Regions from separate parts of the Pseudomonas sp. H3_A02 genome, predicted to be linked through region 2. Evidence: predicted binding sites of a transcription regulator. Region 2 holds the regulator's gene; each other region holds the start of a gene.
What was found. The regulator FliA, encoded in region 2, starts transcription of late flagellar genes. The targets are predictions, from matches to a motif close to CTAAAGTTTNNNNNNNNNNNGCCGNTAA.
Positions count from the first base shown of each region.

Region 1: the regulator FliA is predicted to act here: its motif matches at 2,518-2,545, upstream of AB4N80_RS09820 (methyl-accepting chemotaxis protein).
Region 3: the regulator FliA is predicted to act here: its motif matches at 2,818-2,845, upstream of AB4N80_RS20550 (methyl-accepting chemotaxis protein).

Region 1 covers NZ_CP162807.1:2,249,412-2,254,586, forward strand. Annotated here, with positions in the region: gene clpB (ATP-dependent chaperone ClpB) at 1-1,727, shown strand, start outside; tRNA gene AB4N80_RS09800 (tRNA-Asn) at 2,044-2,119, shown strand; tRNA gene AB4N80_RS09805 (tRNA-Pro) at 2,127-2,203, shown strand; tRNA gene AB4N80_RS09810 (tRNA-Lys) at 2,209-2,284, shown strand; tRNA gene AB4N80_RS09815 (tRNA-Pro) at 2,379-2,455, shown strand; gene AB4N80_RS09820 (methyl-accepting chemotaxis protein) at 2,602-4,227, shown strand; gene AB4N80_RS09825 (NAD(P)/FAD-dependent oxidoreductase) at 4,408-5,175, opposite strand, start outside.
Region 2 covers NZ_CP162807.1:5,969,314-5,974,488, forward strand. Annotated here, with positions in the region: gene AB4N80_RS26190 (chemotaxis protein CheA) at 1-1,397, opposite strand, end outside; gene AB4N80_RS26195 (protein phosphatase CheZ) at 1,428-2,213, opposite strand; gene AB4N80_RS26200 (chemotaxis response regulator CheY) at 2,232-2,603, opposite strand; gene fliA (RNA polymerase sigma factor FliA) at 2,770-3,513, opposite strand; gene fleN (flagellar synthesis regulator FleN) at 3,510-4,340, opposite strand; gene flhF (flagellar biosynthesis protein FlhF) at 4,456-5,175, opposite strand, start outside.
Region 3 covers NZ_CP162807.1:4,681,785-4,686,959, reverse strand. Annotated here, with positions in the region: gene AB4N80_RS20560 (carbon starvation CstA family protein) at 1-415, shown strand, start outside; gene AB4N80_RS20555 (YbdD/YjiX family protein) at 431-628, shown strand; gene AB4N80_RS20550 (methyl-accepting chemotaxis protein) at 983-2,779, opposite strand; gene AB4N80_RS20545 (DUF4212 domain-containing protein) at 3,027-3,293, shown strand; gene AB4N80_RS20540 (sodium:solute symporter family protein) at 3,305-5,074, shown strand.

The DNA of each region.
Region 1 (5,175 bases), 2.8 Mb from region 2:
TGCACACCATGGTCGGTGCGGGCAAGGGCGAGGGGTCGATGGACGCCGGCAATATGCTCAAGCCGGCGTTGGCCCGGGGCGAGTTGCACTGTGTCGGCGCGACCACGCTCAACGAGTACCGCCAATATATAGAGAAGGACGCGGCGCTGGAGCGGCGCTTCCAGAAAGTGCTGGTGGAGGAACCGAGCGAAGAAGACACCATCGCCATCCTGCGCGGCCTTAAAGAACGCTACGAAGTTCACCACAAGGTGGCAATCACCGATGGCGCGATCATCGCCGCGGCCAAGCTCAGCCACCGCTACATCACCGACCGGCAGTTGCCGGACAAGGCCATTGACCTGATCGACGAGGCGGCCAGCCGCATCCGCATGGAAATCGACTCCAAGCCCGAAGTGCTGGATCGGTTGGAGCGGCGCCTGATTCAACTCAAGGTCGAATCCCAGGCCCTGAAGAAAGAAAGCGACGAAGCGGCGAAGAAACGTCTGGAAAGGTTGCAGGAAGAAATCGTTCGTCACGAGCGTGAGTATTCCGACCTCGAGGAAATCTGGAACTCGGAGAAAGCCGAAGTCCAGGGCTCGGCGCAGATCCAGCAAAAGATCGAACAGTCCCGCCAGGAACTGGAAGCGGCTCGCCGCAAAGGCGACCTCAACCGCATGGCCGAGCTGCAGTACGGGGTGATCCCGGATCTGGAACGCAGCCTGCAAATGGTCGACCAGCACGGCAAGAGCGAAAACCAGTTGCTGCGCAGTAAGGTCACCGAGGAAGAGATCGCCGAAGTGGTGTCCAAATGGACCGGCATTCCGGTCTCGAAGATGCTTGAAGGCGAGCGCGACAAGCTGCTGAAAATGGAAAGCTTGCTGCACCAGCGCGTGATTGGCCAGGAAGAGGCGGTCGTAGCGGTCTCCAACGCCGTGCGCCGGTCCCGCGCCGGGTTGTCGGATCCTAATCGTCCGAGTGGCTCGTTCATGTTCCTCGGCCCGACCGGTGTGGGTAAAACCGAGCTGTGCAAGGCGCTGGCCGAGTTTCTCTTCGACACGGAAGAGGCCATGGTGCGCATCGACATGTCCGAGTTCATGGAGAAACATTCCGTGGCACGGCTGATCGGTGCGCCACCGGGTTATATCGGCTATGAAGAGGGCGGTTACCTGACCGAGGCGGTGCGGCGCAAGCCGTATTCGGTGATCCTGCTCGATGAGGTCGAGAAGGCCCATCCGGATGTGTTCAACATTTTGCTGCAAGTGCTGGAGGATGGTCGCCTGACCGACAGCCACGGGCGCACGGTGGACTTTCGCAATACGGTGATCGTGATGACCTCCAACCTGGGCTCGACGCAGATCCAGGAGCTGGTGGGCGATCGCGAGGCGCAGCGCGCGGCGGTGATGGACGCGATCTCTACCCATTTCCGTCCGGAGTTCATCAACCGTGTGGACGAAGTGGTGATCTTCGAGCCGTTGGCCCGGGATCAGATTGCCGGCATTACCGAGATCCAGTTGGGTCGCCTGCGCAGCCGCCTCACCGAGCGTGAGCTGAAATTGCAGTTGAGCGGTGAGGCGTTGGACAAGTTGATTGCGGTGGGTTACGACCCGGTCTATGGCGCACGGCCGCTCAAGCGAGCGATCCAGCGCTGGATCGAAAACCCGCTGGCACAGTTGATCCTGTCCGGGCGCTTCATGCCGGGCGAAACCGTGACCGGTACGGTGGAGAACGACGAAATCGTCTTCAACTGAAAGCCGCTACGGCCGTCGATTGAAATGGCCTTGCCTTGCAAGGCCATTTTTTTCATCAGGCCGTTGAACTCAAAGGAAAAGGCTTGTAAAGTGCGCCCCGCAGTACGTCACCCCAAGGGCGACTTCTCACTGAGAAGGAATCCAAAATAAGTTGCAAATCATTGTCTTGAAAGCAATTTAAGGGGTTGACAGAGGTTTTGAAGATTGTAGAATAGCGCGCCTCAGGCACACGAACGCAGCGATGCGTAAGGGTAGAAGAGGTTGAAGCGAGCTTCAACGTTGTAGCTTCAAAATTGCAGTAACTTGAAATATCAGTTCCGTGATAGCTCAGTCGGTAGAGCAAATGACTGTTAATCATTGGGTCCCAGGTTCGAGTCCTGGTCACGGAGCCATTTCAATCGGGGTATAGCGCAGTCCGGTAGCGCGCCTGCTTTGGGAGCAGGATGTCAGGAGTTCGAATCCCCTTACCCCGACCATATTTGGGTCGTTAGCTCAGTTGGTAGAGCAGTTGGCTTTTAACCAATTGGTCGTAGGTTCGAATCCCACACGACCCACCATTTTTGAAACCAGCTCGCTGGAATCGAATCTTAAGATCAGAGGCCAAAAGCGCTGATCGAGGAAGGCGACTTGCGAAGGTCGCCTTTTTTTTACCGGGGTATAGCGCAGTCCGGTAGCGCGCCTGCTTTGGGAGCAGGATGTCAGGAGTTCGAATCCCCTTACCCCGACCATACTAAAAATCCTCGTATCGAAAGATACGGGGATTTTTTTTGCCTGCAATAAAGTGGATCGACTTAAGACATCGTACAACTTGCCGATAACCCAGCGACAGGGGCCTGGCCCCACCTCAGGCCACCAATAAAAAAGGCACTCCCCTATGTCGCTTCGTCAGTTGAATATCGCCCCCCGTGCCGCGTTGGGGTTTGCCTTGATCGCCGTGCTGGTGGCGTTACTCGGGGTGTTTGCGCTGGGTCAGATGTCGAGCATTCGTGACAGTGAAGTCGCCGTGGAAACCCAGTGGCTGCCCAGCATTCGTGAGGGGGGCGATATCCGCGAGTGGATGCTGCGGATCCGCACCATCTCCCTGCGCATGGCCCTGGACCAAGACCCGAAGAATATCCCGGTGTACCGCGCACAAATGGACACGCGCGACAAAGAACTGGGCGAAAAAATCGCGGCTTACGAAAAACTCGTCGTGACGCCTGAAGGCAAGGCCCTTTACGACCAGTTCAAGCAGACCTTTGCCGCTTACCGTACCGGTATCGCGCAATCCTTCACCTTGGCGGAGCAAGGGCGTCGGGACGAGCTGATCAAGCTGCTGCTGGTGGACATGAAGACCGTGGTGGACGGTTCCGGCAAGCAGCTCAACGATCTGGCGGAGTTGTTCTCCAAGCAGGTGTCCGTCGAGAGCCAGAAGTCCCAGGAGCACTACGCCAATTCCCGCATGATCGTCAGCCTGTTCATTGTGCTTGCCGCCCTGGCCACGGTGGCCCTGGCCATGCTGCTCACGCGCAGTATCGTCAAACCCTTGGGCGAGGCCTTGAATGCCGCGGAGAGCGTCGCCCGGGGTGACCTGACCCGGCCAATCGAGACCCATGGCAACGACGAAGTGAGCCGCCTGCTCAAGGCGTTGGCGGCGATGCAACAGAATCTGCGTGAGACCCTGCAGGGCATCAGCGGCTCAGCCGCGCAATTGGCCACCGCGGCCGATGAGCTGAGCGCCGTCACCCTCGACAGCACTCAAAGCTTGCAGCAACAGAACAACGAAATTGAACAGGCCGCCACTGCCGTCACCGAGATGACCACCGCTGTGGAGGAAGTGGCGCGCAATGCGGTTTCCACCTCCGATGCCACCCGTCAGTCCAGTGAATCGGCCTCCCTGGGGCAGCAGCGGGTCAGCGACACAGTCGATGCCATTGGCGCCCTCGCCAGCGATGTGCAGGTGACCGGCGGCTTGGTGCAATCGTTGGCCAACCAGTCGCAGGATATCGGCAAGGTGCTGGACGTGATCCGCGCCATCGCCGAGCAGACCAACCTGCTGGCCCTCAACGCGGCCATTGAGGCGGCCCGGGCGGGTGAGAGCGGGCGTGGGTTTGCGGTGGTGGCCGATGAGGTGCGGGCGCTGGCGTATCGCACGCAGCAATCGACCCAGGAAATCGAGCAAATGGTCCAGGGCATGCGCAGCGGTGCCACCCAGGCACTCGATTCCATGCAGGCCAGCTCCAGTCGCGCCGCCAGCACCTTGGCCATGGCGGAGCGGGCAGGGGACGCGCTGCAGACCATCACGGCCTCGGTCAATGAAATCCACGAACGCAACCTGGTCATCGCCAGCGCCGCCGAAGAGCAGGCGCAAGTGGCCCGTGAGGTGGATCGCAACCTGGTGAACATTCGTGATTTGTCCGTGCGCTCGGCTTCCGGCGCGGACCAGACCAGTGCCTCCAGCCATGAGTTGTCGCAGCTGGCGAATTCGCTGCGTACGATGGTGCAGCGGTTTCAGGTTTGATCGATGGATGGCTCGGACAGTGAGCCTGCCCGAGCTCAAGTCTTGACTGTACCGCCCCCATCGCGAGCAAGCTCGCTCCCACAGGATGACCGCGATCAACTGTGGGAGCGAGCTTGCTCGCGATGACGGTGGATCAGCCAGCACCAATATTGCTGATCCAGCGCAATCGTCAGTAAGGCCTCAGTGCAACTTCAGCCTAGGCTCAGTCCCGCGCCCGATCTTGCTGCCCAGCATCAGCATGGCCGTGCGGAACATGCCGTACAGCGCCATCTGGTGCATGCGGTACAGCGACACATAGAACATCCGCGCCAGCCAGCCTTCGAGCATCACGCTGCCGGTCAGGTTGCCCATCAGGTTGCCCACCGCCGAGAACCGCGACAGCGAGATCAGCGAGCCGTAGTCGGTGTACTTGTATTCAGGCAGGGCCTTGCCTTCGATCCGCAGCTTCAGGGATTTTGCCAGCAGCGAGGCCTGCTGGTGCGCGGCCTGGGCGCGGGGTGGAACGTTGCGATCGCTGCCGGGTTGCGGGCAGGCGGCGCAATCGCCGAAGGCAAAGATGTTCTCGTCGCGGGTGGTCTGTAGCGTCGGTAGCACTTGCAGCTGGTTGATCCGGTTGGTCTCCAGCCCGTCGATGTCCTTGAGGAAGTCCGGTGCGCGAATTCCGGCGGCCCAGACTTTCAGGCTCGCGTCGATCACTTGGCCATCCGCCGTGATCAGGCTGTCGGCGGTCACCTGGCTGACGGCGGCGTTGGTCATGACGTTGACCCCGAGTTTTTCCAGGGTCTTGTGCACCGGTCCGCCGATACGCTCTGGCAGCGCCGGCAAGACCCGTGGGCCCGCCTCGATCAGGGTGATGTGCATGTTTTCCGGTTTGATCCGGTCCAGGCCGTAGGCGTGCAGTTCGTGGGCGGCATTGTGCAGCTCGGCCGCCAGTTCGACCCCGGTCGC
Region 2 (5,175 bases):
GCTTCGACAAGGTTCTTGTCGAGGTCGGTCTCTTCACCCACCAGTTCCAGGTTGATTTCTTTCTTGAGCTGGCGAGCCAGATCGCGAACCAGGCGCGGGAAGCGCCCGAAGACTTTCTTGATCGGCTGCATGCGGGTCTTCATGACCGCGGTCTGCAGGTCTGCCGTGACCACGTCGAGGTTCGACACGGCTTTGGACATGGCTTCGTCCTGGCTGTTGAGGCCCAGGCGCACCAGTCGGTTACGCACCAGCACCAGTTCGCCGACCATGTTCATGATCTCGTCCAGGCGTGCGGTGTCGACTCGAACGGTGGTCTCGGCTTCGCTGGCTGGTTTTTCCGCTGGCGCCGCCGCCGGAGCACGGGCGGGTGCCGGGGCAGCAGCGGCAGGCTTGGCGGGCTCGGCCTTGGGCTCCGGTGCCTTGGCAGCGGGTTTGGGCGCAGCCTTGGCCGCTGGCGCAACGGTAGCGGGCGCAGCGGCAGCCGTACCGACTTCGCTGAACTTACCCTTGCCATGCAGCTCATCGAGCAGCGATTCGAATTCCTGGTCGCTGATCAGGTCGCTACCCGCGGCAGCGGCGGCGGGCTTGGCCGGCGTCGGTGCCGAAGCGATGGCCGAATCCAGCGCGTCAACGGCAAAGGTGCCCTTGCCATGCAACTGGTCGAGCAAAGCTTCGAATTCATCATCGGTGATGTCCGAGCTGTCGCCCGCCGCTTTCGGGGCGGCCGGGGCCGCCGGCGGAACGACCGCATCCGGCGCGAACTGGCCCTTGCCGTGAAGCTGGTCGAGCAGCGACTCGAACTCGGCGTCGGTGATTTCATCGCTGGCCGCCCCACCGGCGGCTTGCGCAGCAGGTGCAGCCGGAGCGGCTGGTGCCTCGGCCTGGGCCTTGACGGTATTCAGGGAGTCCAGCAGCTGTTCGAATTCGTTATCGGTGATGTCGCCCGATTCTTCGGCGACCGGCTCTTCAACCACCGCCTCGACAATCGGCGCCGCTTCGTCAGCCGATTGCGGCTCGGCCAGGCGCGATAGCGCGGCAAGCAGCTCGGGGGTGGCAGCCGTGATCGGCGAGCGCTCACGCACTTCACTGAACATGCTGTTGACCGCATCCAGCGCTTCGAGCACCACGTCCATCAGTTCCGAATCCACGCGGCGCTCACCCTTGCGCAGGATATCGAACACGTTTTCGGCAATGTGGCAGCACTCCACCAGCTCGTTGAGCTGGAGGAAGCCGGCGCCTCCTTTTACAGTGTGGAAACCGCGAAAAATTGCATTGAGCAGATCCGCATCATCAGGTCGGCTTTCCAGCTCGACCAGCTGTTCGGACAGTTGCTCTAGAATCTCGCCGGCCTCAACCAGGAAATCCTGAAGGATCTCTTCATCGGCGCCGAAGCTCATTAATGGCTGCTCCTAAAACAGGGCTAAAACTCAGAATCCAAGGCTGGACAGCAAATCGTCCACATCGTCCTGACCGGACATAACGTCTTCTCTTTTATCGGCATGAATTTGCGGACCTTCACCCTGAGAGAGATGTTTTTGTGGATCTTTTTCAGCAAGCATCGCTTCACGGTCGTGTTCGATGCCTGCAAAGCGGTCGACCTGGCTGGCCATCAACACCAGTTTGAGCAGGTTGCTTTCCACTTCGGTGACCAACTGGGTCACACGCTTGATCACCTGGCCGGTCAGGTCTTGATAGTCCTGGGCCAGCAGAATGTCGTTGAGGTTGCTTGCCACGGCGCGGTTCTCGGTGCTGCTGCGCGTCAGGAAACCGTCGACCCGACGGGCCAGCTCCCGAAACTCTTCAGCACCGACTTCGCGACGCATGAACCGGCCCCAGTCGGTGCTCAAGGCCTGGGCTTCTTCACTCAGGCCGTTGACCAGCGGCGTTGCGCTTTCCACCAGGTCCATGGTGCGGTTCGCCGCGGCCTCGGTCAGCTTGACCACATACCCCAGGCGCTCGGTGGCGTCGGTGATCTGCGAGACTTCCTCGGCCTGCGGCATGTGCGGGTCGATCTGGAAATTGACAATCGCGCTGTGCAGTTCACGCGTGAGCTTGCCCACTTCCTGATACAGACCGCGGTCACGGGTCTGGTTGAGCTCATGGATCATTTGAACCGCATCGCCAAAGCGACCTTTTTCAAGGCTGTCGACCAGTTCGCGGGCATGTTTTTTCAGGGTCGATTCGAAATCGCCCATTGAAGATTCGTTGTCCATAGCTCCCCCGTGGCGCCGTTAACCGATGCGTTCGAAGATTTTTTCGATCTTCTCTTTCAACGCCTGGGCCGTGAAGGGTTTGACCACATAGCCGTTTACACCGGCCTGGGCCGCTTCGATGATCTGCTCGCGCTTGGCTTCGGCAGTGACCATCAGCACCGGAAGATGCTTGAGCTTTTCGTCGGCGCGCACATGGCGCAACAAGTCGATACCGGTCATGCCGGGCATGTTCCAGTCAGTCACCAGAAAGTCGATGCTCCCGCTGTTGAGGACCGGAATGGCTGTGACGCCATCATCCGCCTCGACCGTGTTGGTGAACCCAAGGTCACGCAACAGGTTTTTTATGATCCGCCGCATCGTTGAGAAGTCATCAACGATGAGGATTTTCATGTTCTTGTCCAATTCGACCTCCAAGCAGTCTTAAACGCGCCCAGCACCTGGACGCGCCATTTCAATCAATCCGGCACAACACTCGACAACGGTCCGGAGCACAACGGATGGAGACTGGCGCAGTACCTGCCAGGCCAGCCTCGTCGCAGTGTCCCCACACTGCCTGTCAACGCGCTCGCCACTCCCCCAAACGCCCCCGCAAACGGGCCGCGCACTGGCTGTGTAACTGGCTGACCCGCGATTCGCTGACCCCCAGGACCTCACCGATTTCCTTGAGGTTCAGCTCTTCGTCGTAGTACAGCGCCAAGACCAGTCGCTCACGCTCCGGCAAATTGGCAATCGCATCCGCCAGCGCGCTCTGGAAACGTTCATCTTCCAGGTCACGCGATGGCTCCATGTGAGCACTCGCGCCATCCTCGTGCAGCCCTTCGTGTTCGCCGTCCTGCAGCAGGTCGTCGAAACTGAACAGGCGGCTGCCCAAGGTATCGTTCAAAATCCCGTAATAATCATCGAGACTTAACTGGAGTTCGGCAGCAACTTCGTGATCTTTAGCGTCACGCCCGGTTTTCGCTTCAATTGCCCGAATCGCGTCACTGACCATGCGGGTATTGCGGTGCACCGAACGCGGCGCCCAATCGCCCTTGCGGACTTCATCGAGCATCGCCCCGCGAATGCGAATACCGGCATAGGTCTCGAAACTGGCGCCTTTGCTGGCGTCGTATTTGTTCGACACTTCAAGCAGGCCGATCATGCCGGCCTGGATCAAGTCCTCGACCTGGACACTGGCCGGCAACCGCGCCAGCAAGTGGTAGGCGATACGCTTGACCAGTGGCGCATAACGCTCGATCAATTCGTATTGGGCGTCCCGTGCCGATTTTTTGTAGAGATGGTTGTAACCGCTGGCTGTCATAGCACGGGCCCTGCTGTTTGTTGCACAAGACGTTCGACGAAAAACTCCAGATGCCCGCGAGGATTGGCCGGCAATGGCCAGGTATCGACCTTCTGGGCGATCGCCTTGAACGCCAGCGCGCATTTGGAACGTGGAAAGGCTTCATAGACGGCACGTTGCTTCTGGACGGCCTTGCGCACGCTTTCGTCGTAAGGCACCGCGCCGACGTATTGCAGGGCGACGTCCAGGAAGCGATCGGTGACCTTGGTCAACTTGGCGAACAGGTTGCGTCCTTCCTGCGGGCTCTGGGCCATGTTGGCCAGGACGCGGAAGCGGTTCATGCCATAGTCGCGGTTCAGCAGTTTGATCAGGGCGTAGGCGTCGGTGATGGACGTCGGTTCGTCGCAGACCACCAGCAGCACTTCCTGGGCGGCGCGCACGAAACTGACGACCGAGTCGCCAATGCCAGCCGCGGTATCGATCACCAGCACATCGAGGTTGTCGCCGATGTCGCTGAAAGCCTGGATCAGGCCCGCGTGTTGGGCTGGGGTCAGGTGAACCATGCTCTGGGTGCCGGAGGCAGCCGGCACGATACGAATCCCGCCTGGCCCCTGCAACAGCACGTCGCGCAGTTCGCAGCGGCCTTCGATCACGTCCGCCAGGGTGCGTTTGGGGGTAAGCCCCAGCAGCACGTCGACGTTCGCCAGGCCCAGGTCGGCGTCCAGCAGCATGACCCGTCGGCCAAGCTCTGCAAGAGCCAGGGACAAGTTCACTGACACGTTAGTCTTCCCGACGCCACCTTTGCCGCCGGTCACCGCGATCACCTGTACGGGATGCATGCTGCCCATGTTCGTTCTTTACCTTGTCTTCTTAGACGGAGGCCACATTACTGGCTGCGCGTTCGCATAAGGAACAATGCATGGCAGACCATCGATGTAGGTACAAAAAATATTCATGATTACCTCAGCCGACCTGCTTGCTCGGGCTGTGGTAGATGTCAGCGAACATGTCAGCCATGGCTTCTTCGCTGGGTTCTTCCTGCATTTGCACACTCACGGCACGACTGACCAGTTGATGACGGCGCGGCAGATGCAAATCATCCGGGATCCGCGGCCCATCGGTCAGGTAGGCCACCGGCAGTTCATGACCGATCGCCAGGCTCAACACCTCGCCCAGGCTTGCCGTTTCGTCCAGCTTAGTCAGGATGCAGCCGGCCAGTCCGCAGCGTTTGTAGCTGTGGTATGCGGCGGTTAGAACCTGTTTCTGGCTGGTGGTTGCCAACACGAGATAATTTTTTGACTTGATACCGCGTCCGGCCAGGCTTTCGAGCTGCATGCGCAGGGCTGGATCGCTGGCTTGCAGGCCCGCGGTATCGATCAGCACAACGCGTTTGCGCAGCAAAGGCTCCAGCGCCTGGGCCAGGGATTGGCCCGGATCCACATGGGTCACCGACACATTGAGGATCCGGCCCAGGGTCTTGAGTTGTTCCTGGGCACCGATGCGGAAACTGTCCATGCTCACCAGGGCGATGCTCTGGGCGCCGTACTTGAGTACATAACGGGCGGCGAGCTTGGCCAGGGTGGTGGTCTTGCCCATGCCGGCAGGACCGACCATGGCAATCACTCCGCCCTCTTCCAGTGGCTCGACTTCCGGCGTGGAGATCATCCGCGCCAGGTGCGCCAG
Region 3 (5,175 bases), 1.3 Mb from region 2:
CTCCAACCAGATGCTGGCCGGTATCGCCCTGATGCTCGCCACCGTGGTACTGATCAAGATGAAGCGCCAGCGCTACGTCTGGGTCACGCTGCTGCCGGCGGCCTGGCTGCTGATCTGCACCACCACGGCGGGCCTGATCAAGCTGTTCGACGCCAACCCGGCGATCGGCTTTTTGGCCCTGGCGCGCAAATACAACGATGCCCTGGCTGCCGGCCAGATCCTGGCCCCGGCCAAGAGCATCGAGCAGATGCAGCACGTGGTGTTCAACGCCTACACCAACGCGACGCTGACGGTGTTGTTCCTGTTCGTGGTCTTCAGCATCCTGTTCTACGCGCTCAAGGTCGGCATCGCCGCCTGGGGCACCAAGGAACGCACGGACAAAGAAGCGCCATTCCAGGCCCTGCCAGACGCTTGATAGAGGATTGCAACGATGTTCAATGACTTGAGTCGCCTGGGTAAATACCTCGGTCAGGCCGCCCGCCTGATGGTCGGCATGCCCGACTACGACAACTACGTCGAGCACATGCAAACCAAACACCCGGACAAGCCGATGATGGACTACGAGGCGTTCTTTCGCGAACGCCAGGAGGCCCGTTACGGCGGCAAGGGTGGGCCCAAGTGTTGTTGAGTTGAGCTAAACCCAAACCCCATGTGGGAGCGGGCTTGCTCGCGAAGGCGTCGGGTCAGTTAACAGATAATGTGGCTGACACACCGCTTTCGCGAGCAAGCCCGCTCCCACAGTTGTTTTGGGTTGGTTTCAGCATTTGCATACGCCACAGAACCCTTGTGGGAGCGAGCTTGATCGCGATAGCGGAGTGTCAGTTAATGATAATGTCGACTGACCCGACGCCATCGCGAGCAAGCTCGCTCCCACAGTTGTTTTTGGGGTGGTCTCAAGAATTGCATACACCACAAATCCCTTGTGGCGAGGGAGCAAGCTCCCTCGCCACGGGGTAGTTGTCTGGCTTGATTGCGGTGTTGATCACTCCGCCAACAACACCGCCGCATCGAAGCCCACCCGCAAATTGCCCCAATGACGACCGTCAAAGAAGAACGGGACGTCGATCTCGGTCATGATTTCCCCGGTATCGCGCAGGTAGGTCTGCAGCAGGAAGCGCTGGACGTTGCCCGCCGCGCGCAGGCCGATCGGGTCGTTGAAGATTCGCTTGTTGCGGCACACCGGCAAATCCACTGCCCGGTCGCCGGTCGGCGGCTTGGAGACCCAGCTGTTGTTCACCGGGCAATAGCCCTTGCTGTCGACAATGAACGAAACCTTGCCACCCGGCGTGCTGCGGGTGAGTTTGTCGCATTCTTCCTGGCAGACCTGGGCAAAGCGTTCGGTGTAGCTGGCCATGTACTGCTTGGGATCGGTGCCGGGAATCAGTTGGTAATTCTGATCGAACAGGTTCAGGCCTTCGCGTTGCAGTGCTTCCAGGCGAACCTGTAGGGTGTCGCGGCACTCGCTGGCGCGGGTGATGGCGGCATCCAGCTTGCCGTGGCCGAGTACGAAGCGACCGAGCAGCGCCTGGACCTTTTCGGCCACGCCGGACAGGTCGCGGGTGGCCGTTGCCGAATGCTGCATGCGCTGGTCGATCAACTGGCTGTCGGCATGAATCTGGGTGACCCGATCATTGATCCCGGTGTTGCTGTCGGCGAATTGCTGGATATGGGTGGCGATGTCCGCCAGCTTGCCGTTGGTGGATTCGAAATCGCCGATCATGCTTTCAAAATGGCCAGAGGCGCGTTCCACCACTTTCTGGGTTTCCCGGGCGCTGTGGCTGATTTGCGTGGTCTGTTCGTGAGTGGAACTGACTTCATCGAGCATGGCGTCGATGTTGCGCGAGATATCATCGGTGGCCCGGCTGACGTTTTGTGCCAGGGTCCGCACTTCATCGGCCACCACCGCAAAGCCACGGCCGCTTTCGCCGGCCCGGGCGGCTTCGATGGCGGCATTGAGTGCCAGCAGGTTGGTCTGGGCAGAGATCTGCTGGATCAACCCGACAATCGACTTGATGCTCGAGGAACGCTGGTTCAGGGCGCTCACCAGGGTGGCAAATTCACCGAGGCTGCTGGAAATCTCACTGATGTTGCCGGTCACTTCCAGTAGCTCGGCGTAGGAATCGCGAGCCATGCTCAGGTTCTGGGCGGTGGTGCTGGAGATGCCCTGGGTCTGGCGCGAGACTTCTTCGATGCGGCCCACGGCGGTGTTGCTCTGGTCCATCACTTCCTTGGCGAAGCGGGCCTGGTGGGTGGCGCTGTCGCTGGAGTCGCTGATGTTCTTCAGCGAGCGGGCCGATTCGACGGCGATGTGCACGGTCAGCGCCTGGACGTTGCTGATGATCTCCCGCTGCTTGGCCAGGAATCGGTTGCAGGTGCCGGCCAGCGTGCGGATCTCGTCGTGAGTCACCAGCGGCAGGTCCTTGGACAGATCGCCTTCGCCGTTGGCGATCTCTTCCAGGGCCTTGGTCATGGCGGTGACGGGGCGCACGATGAGATGACGGAAATACCAGACCATGAAGCTGATCATGCCCAGCGTCAGGACCGCGCCGAAGAGCAGGGCATGGGTCAGGCTATCGAGCCGGTCTTCGATCTGCCCCAGCAATGCGCCGTCCAACTGCGCGTTGCGCAACAGCAGCAAAATCTCGGCGCGGGCGCTGAGGGCTACCCAATAGAGCAAGCCACTGACCAACACCAACAGGAAAAGGCTCGACAGCTTTTTGGTGAGGGTATCGAAAAACTGCATTTCGATAGACTCGTACAAGGCCTTTAACGTCTGCATGCCGCTGCTCCTGGGCAAAAAAATCTCTTAATGGAATACATTCGACCGCGAGCGCCAAAGCTTTAGGACGGTAGGGCGATTTGATATCACTCCGGCATCTAGATGCTGTTTAGCGCTCCCTGTGGCGATTAGGCAGGGATGTCAATGCTTAATGGCGCGAATTAGACGAAAGTCGTACTAGCGTCATGCCCAGTGACTGCTACGGTTTGAAGTGCAAAACAATAAAAACAAACGGGAGGGCACCTCCATGTCCACTGAAAAGCAACAGGCTGCGCGCGCCTACTGGAAGGAAAACCTACGCTGGATGGTGATATTGCTGGCCATCTGGTTTCTGGTGTCCTTCGGCTTCGGTATTTTGTTGGTTGATGCACTCAACACCGTCAGTTTCTTCGGTACCCCCTTGGGGTTCTGGTTTGCCCAGCAGGGTTCCATCTACGTCTTTGTGCTCGAGATCTTCTTCTATGTCTGGAAGATGAATCAGCTCGATCGCAAATATGATGTTCACGAAGACTGAGGGCGGCGCACATGGACACAAAAACCCTGATCTATCTGGTCGTAGGCGCCTCCTTTGCGTTGTACATCGCGATTGCAATCTGGACGCGTGCCGGTTCCACCAGCGAATACTACGTCGCCAGCAAGGGCGTGCATCCGGTGCTCAACGGCATGGCCACCGGTGCGGACTGGATGTCGGCGGCATCGTTCATCTCCATGGCCGGGATCATTGCCTTTGCCGGTTACGATGGTTCGGTCTACTTGATGGGCTGGACCGGTGGCTACGTGCTGTTGGCAATGTGCCTGGCGCCGTACCTGCGAAAATTCGGCAAGTTCACCGTACCCGAGTTCGTCGGGGCGCGTTATTACTCGCAGACGGCGCGGGTGGTGGCGGTGATCTGCGTGATCTTCATCTCCTTTACCTATGTGGCAGGGCAGATGCGCGGCGTCGGGATCGTCTTTTCCCGTTACCTGGAAGTGGATATCAACGTCGGTGTCATGATCGGCATGGCCATCGTGTTCTTTTATTCGGTATTGGGCGGCATGAAGGGCATCACCTACACCCAAGTGGCGCAGTATTGCGTGATGATCTTTGCCTACATGGTGCCGGCGATTTTCATCTCGATCATGATCACCGGCAACCCGATACCGCAGTTGGGCTTTATCAGCGAGGCCGCCGGCTCGGGGCAGAGCGTGATCGAGCGGCTCAACGGTTTGGGCGCTGAATTGGGCTTCACCGCCTATACCAATGGCACCAAGTCGACCATGGATGTGTTTTTCATCACCATGGCGCTGATGGTCGGCACCGCGGGCCTGCCTCACGTGATCGTGCGGTTCTTTACCACCCCCACCGTTCGGGATGCACGCAAGTCGGCAGGCTACGCATTGCTGTTCATCGCCATCCTCTACACCACCGCGCCGGCCGTGGCGGCGTTCGCGCGGACCAATCTGCTGACCTCCATCCCTAACGTCAGTTATGCCACCGCGCCGGCCTGGTTCAAGGCCTGGGAAAACTCCGGGCTGATTGCGTGGGCGGACAAGAACAACGACGGCATCATCCAATACAGCCCGGGTGCGGCCCTGGTCGGAGCGCCGAGTTTTACCGGTGAGCGTGGGGCGCATGAGCAACGATTGCTCACGAACCAGCTCTCGCCGGTGCCCAATGAACTCTATGTCGACAACGACATCATGGTGCTGGCCAACCCCGAGATCGCCGGCCTGCCGGGGTGGGTGATCGCGTTGATCGCGGCCGGTGGCCTGGCGGCGGCGCTTTCGACGGCGGCGGGGTTATTGCTGGTGATCTCCACCTCGATTTCCCATGACCTGCTCAAAAGCAACATCATGCCCAGGATCAACGAAAAGCAGGAGTTGCTCGCAGCACGCATTGCCGCCGGTGTGGCGGTGCTGATTGCCGGATTGTTTGGCATCTATCCACCCGCATTCGTCGCCCAGGTGGTTGCGTTCGCCTTCGGGTTGGCGGCGTCTTCGTTCTTCCCGGTCATTGTCATGGGGATCTTCTCCAAACGCATGAACCGCGAAGGCGCGATCGCCGGGATGATCGTCGGGCTGACCTTCACGTTCACTTACATCGTCTACTTCAAGTTCATCAACCCGACGATGAACACGGCTGAACATTGGTGGCTGGGGGTTTCCCCTGAAGGCATCGGTACGTTGGGCATGCTCTTCAACTTCCTGGCTGCTGTGGTGGTGTCACGTTTTACCGCACCGCCACCGGAGCACATCCAGCACCTGGTCGAAGACATCCGCGTACCGAGAGGAGCCGGTGCCGCCATCGACCACTGACCGCACCCGCCCGAGACTGGGAGGGAAGCATCAAGGGTGCCGGACTTATCATCCGGCGCCCTTTTTTGTGCGCAGAGTCAAGCAGGGAGATGTTAGAAGGA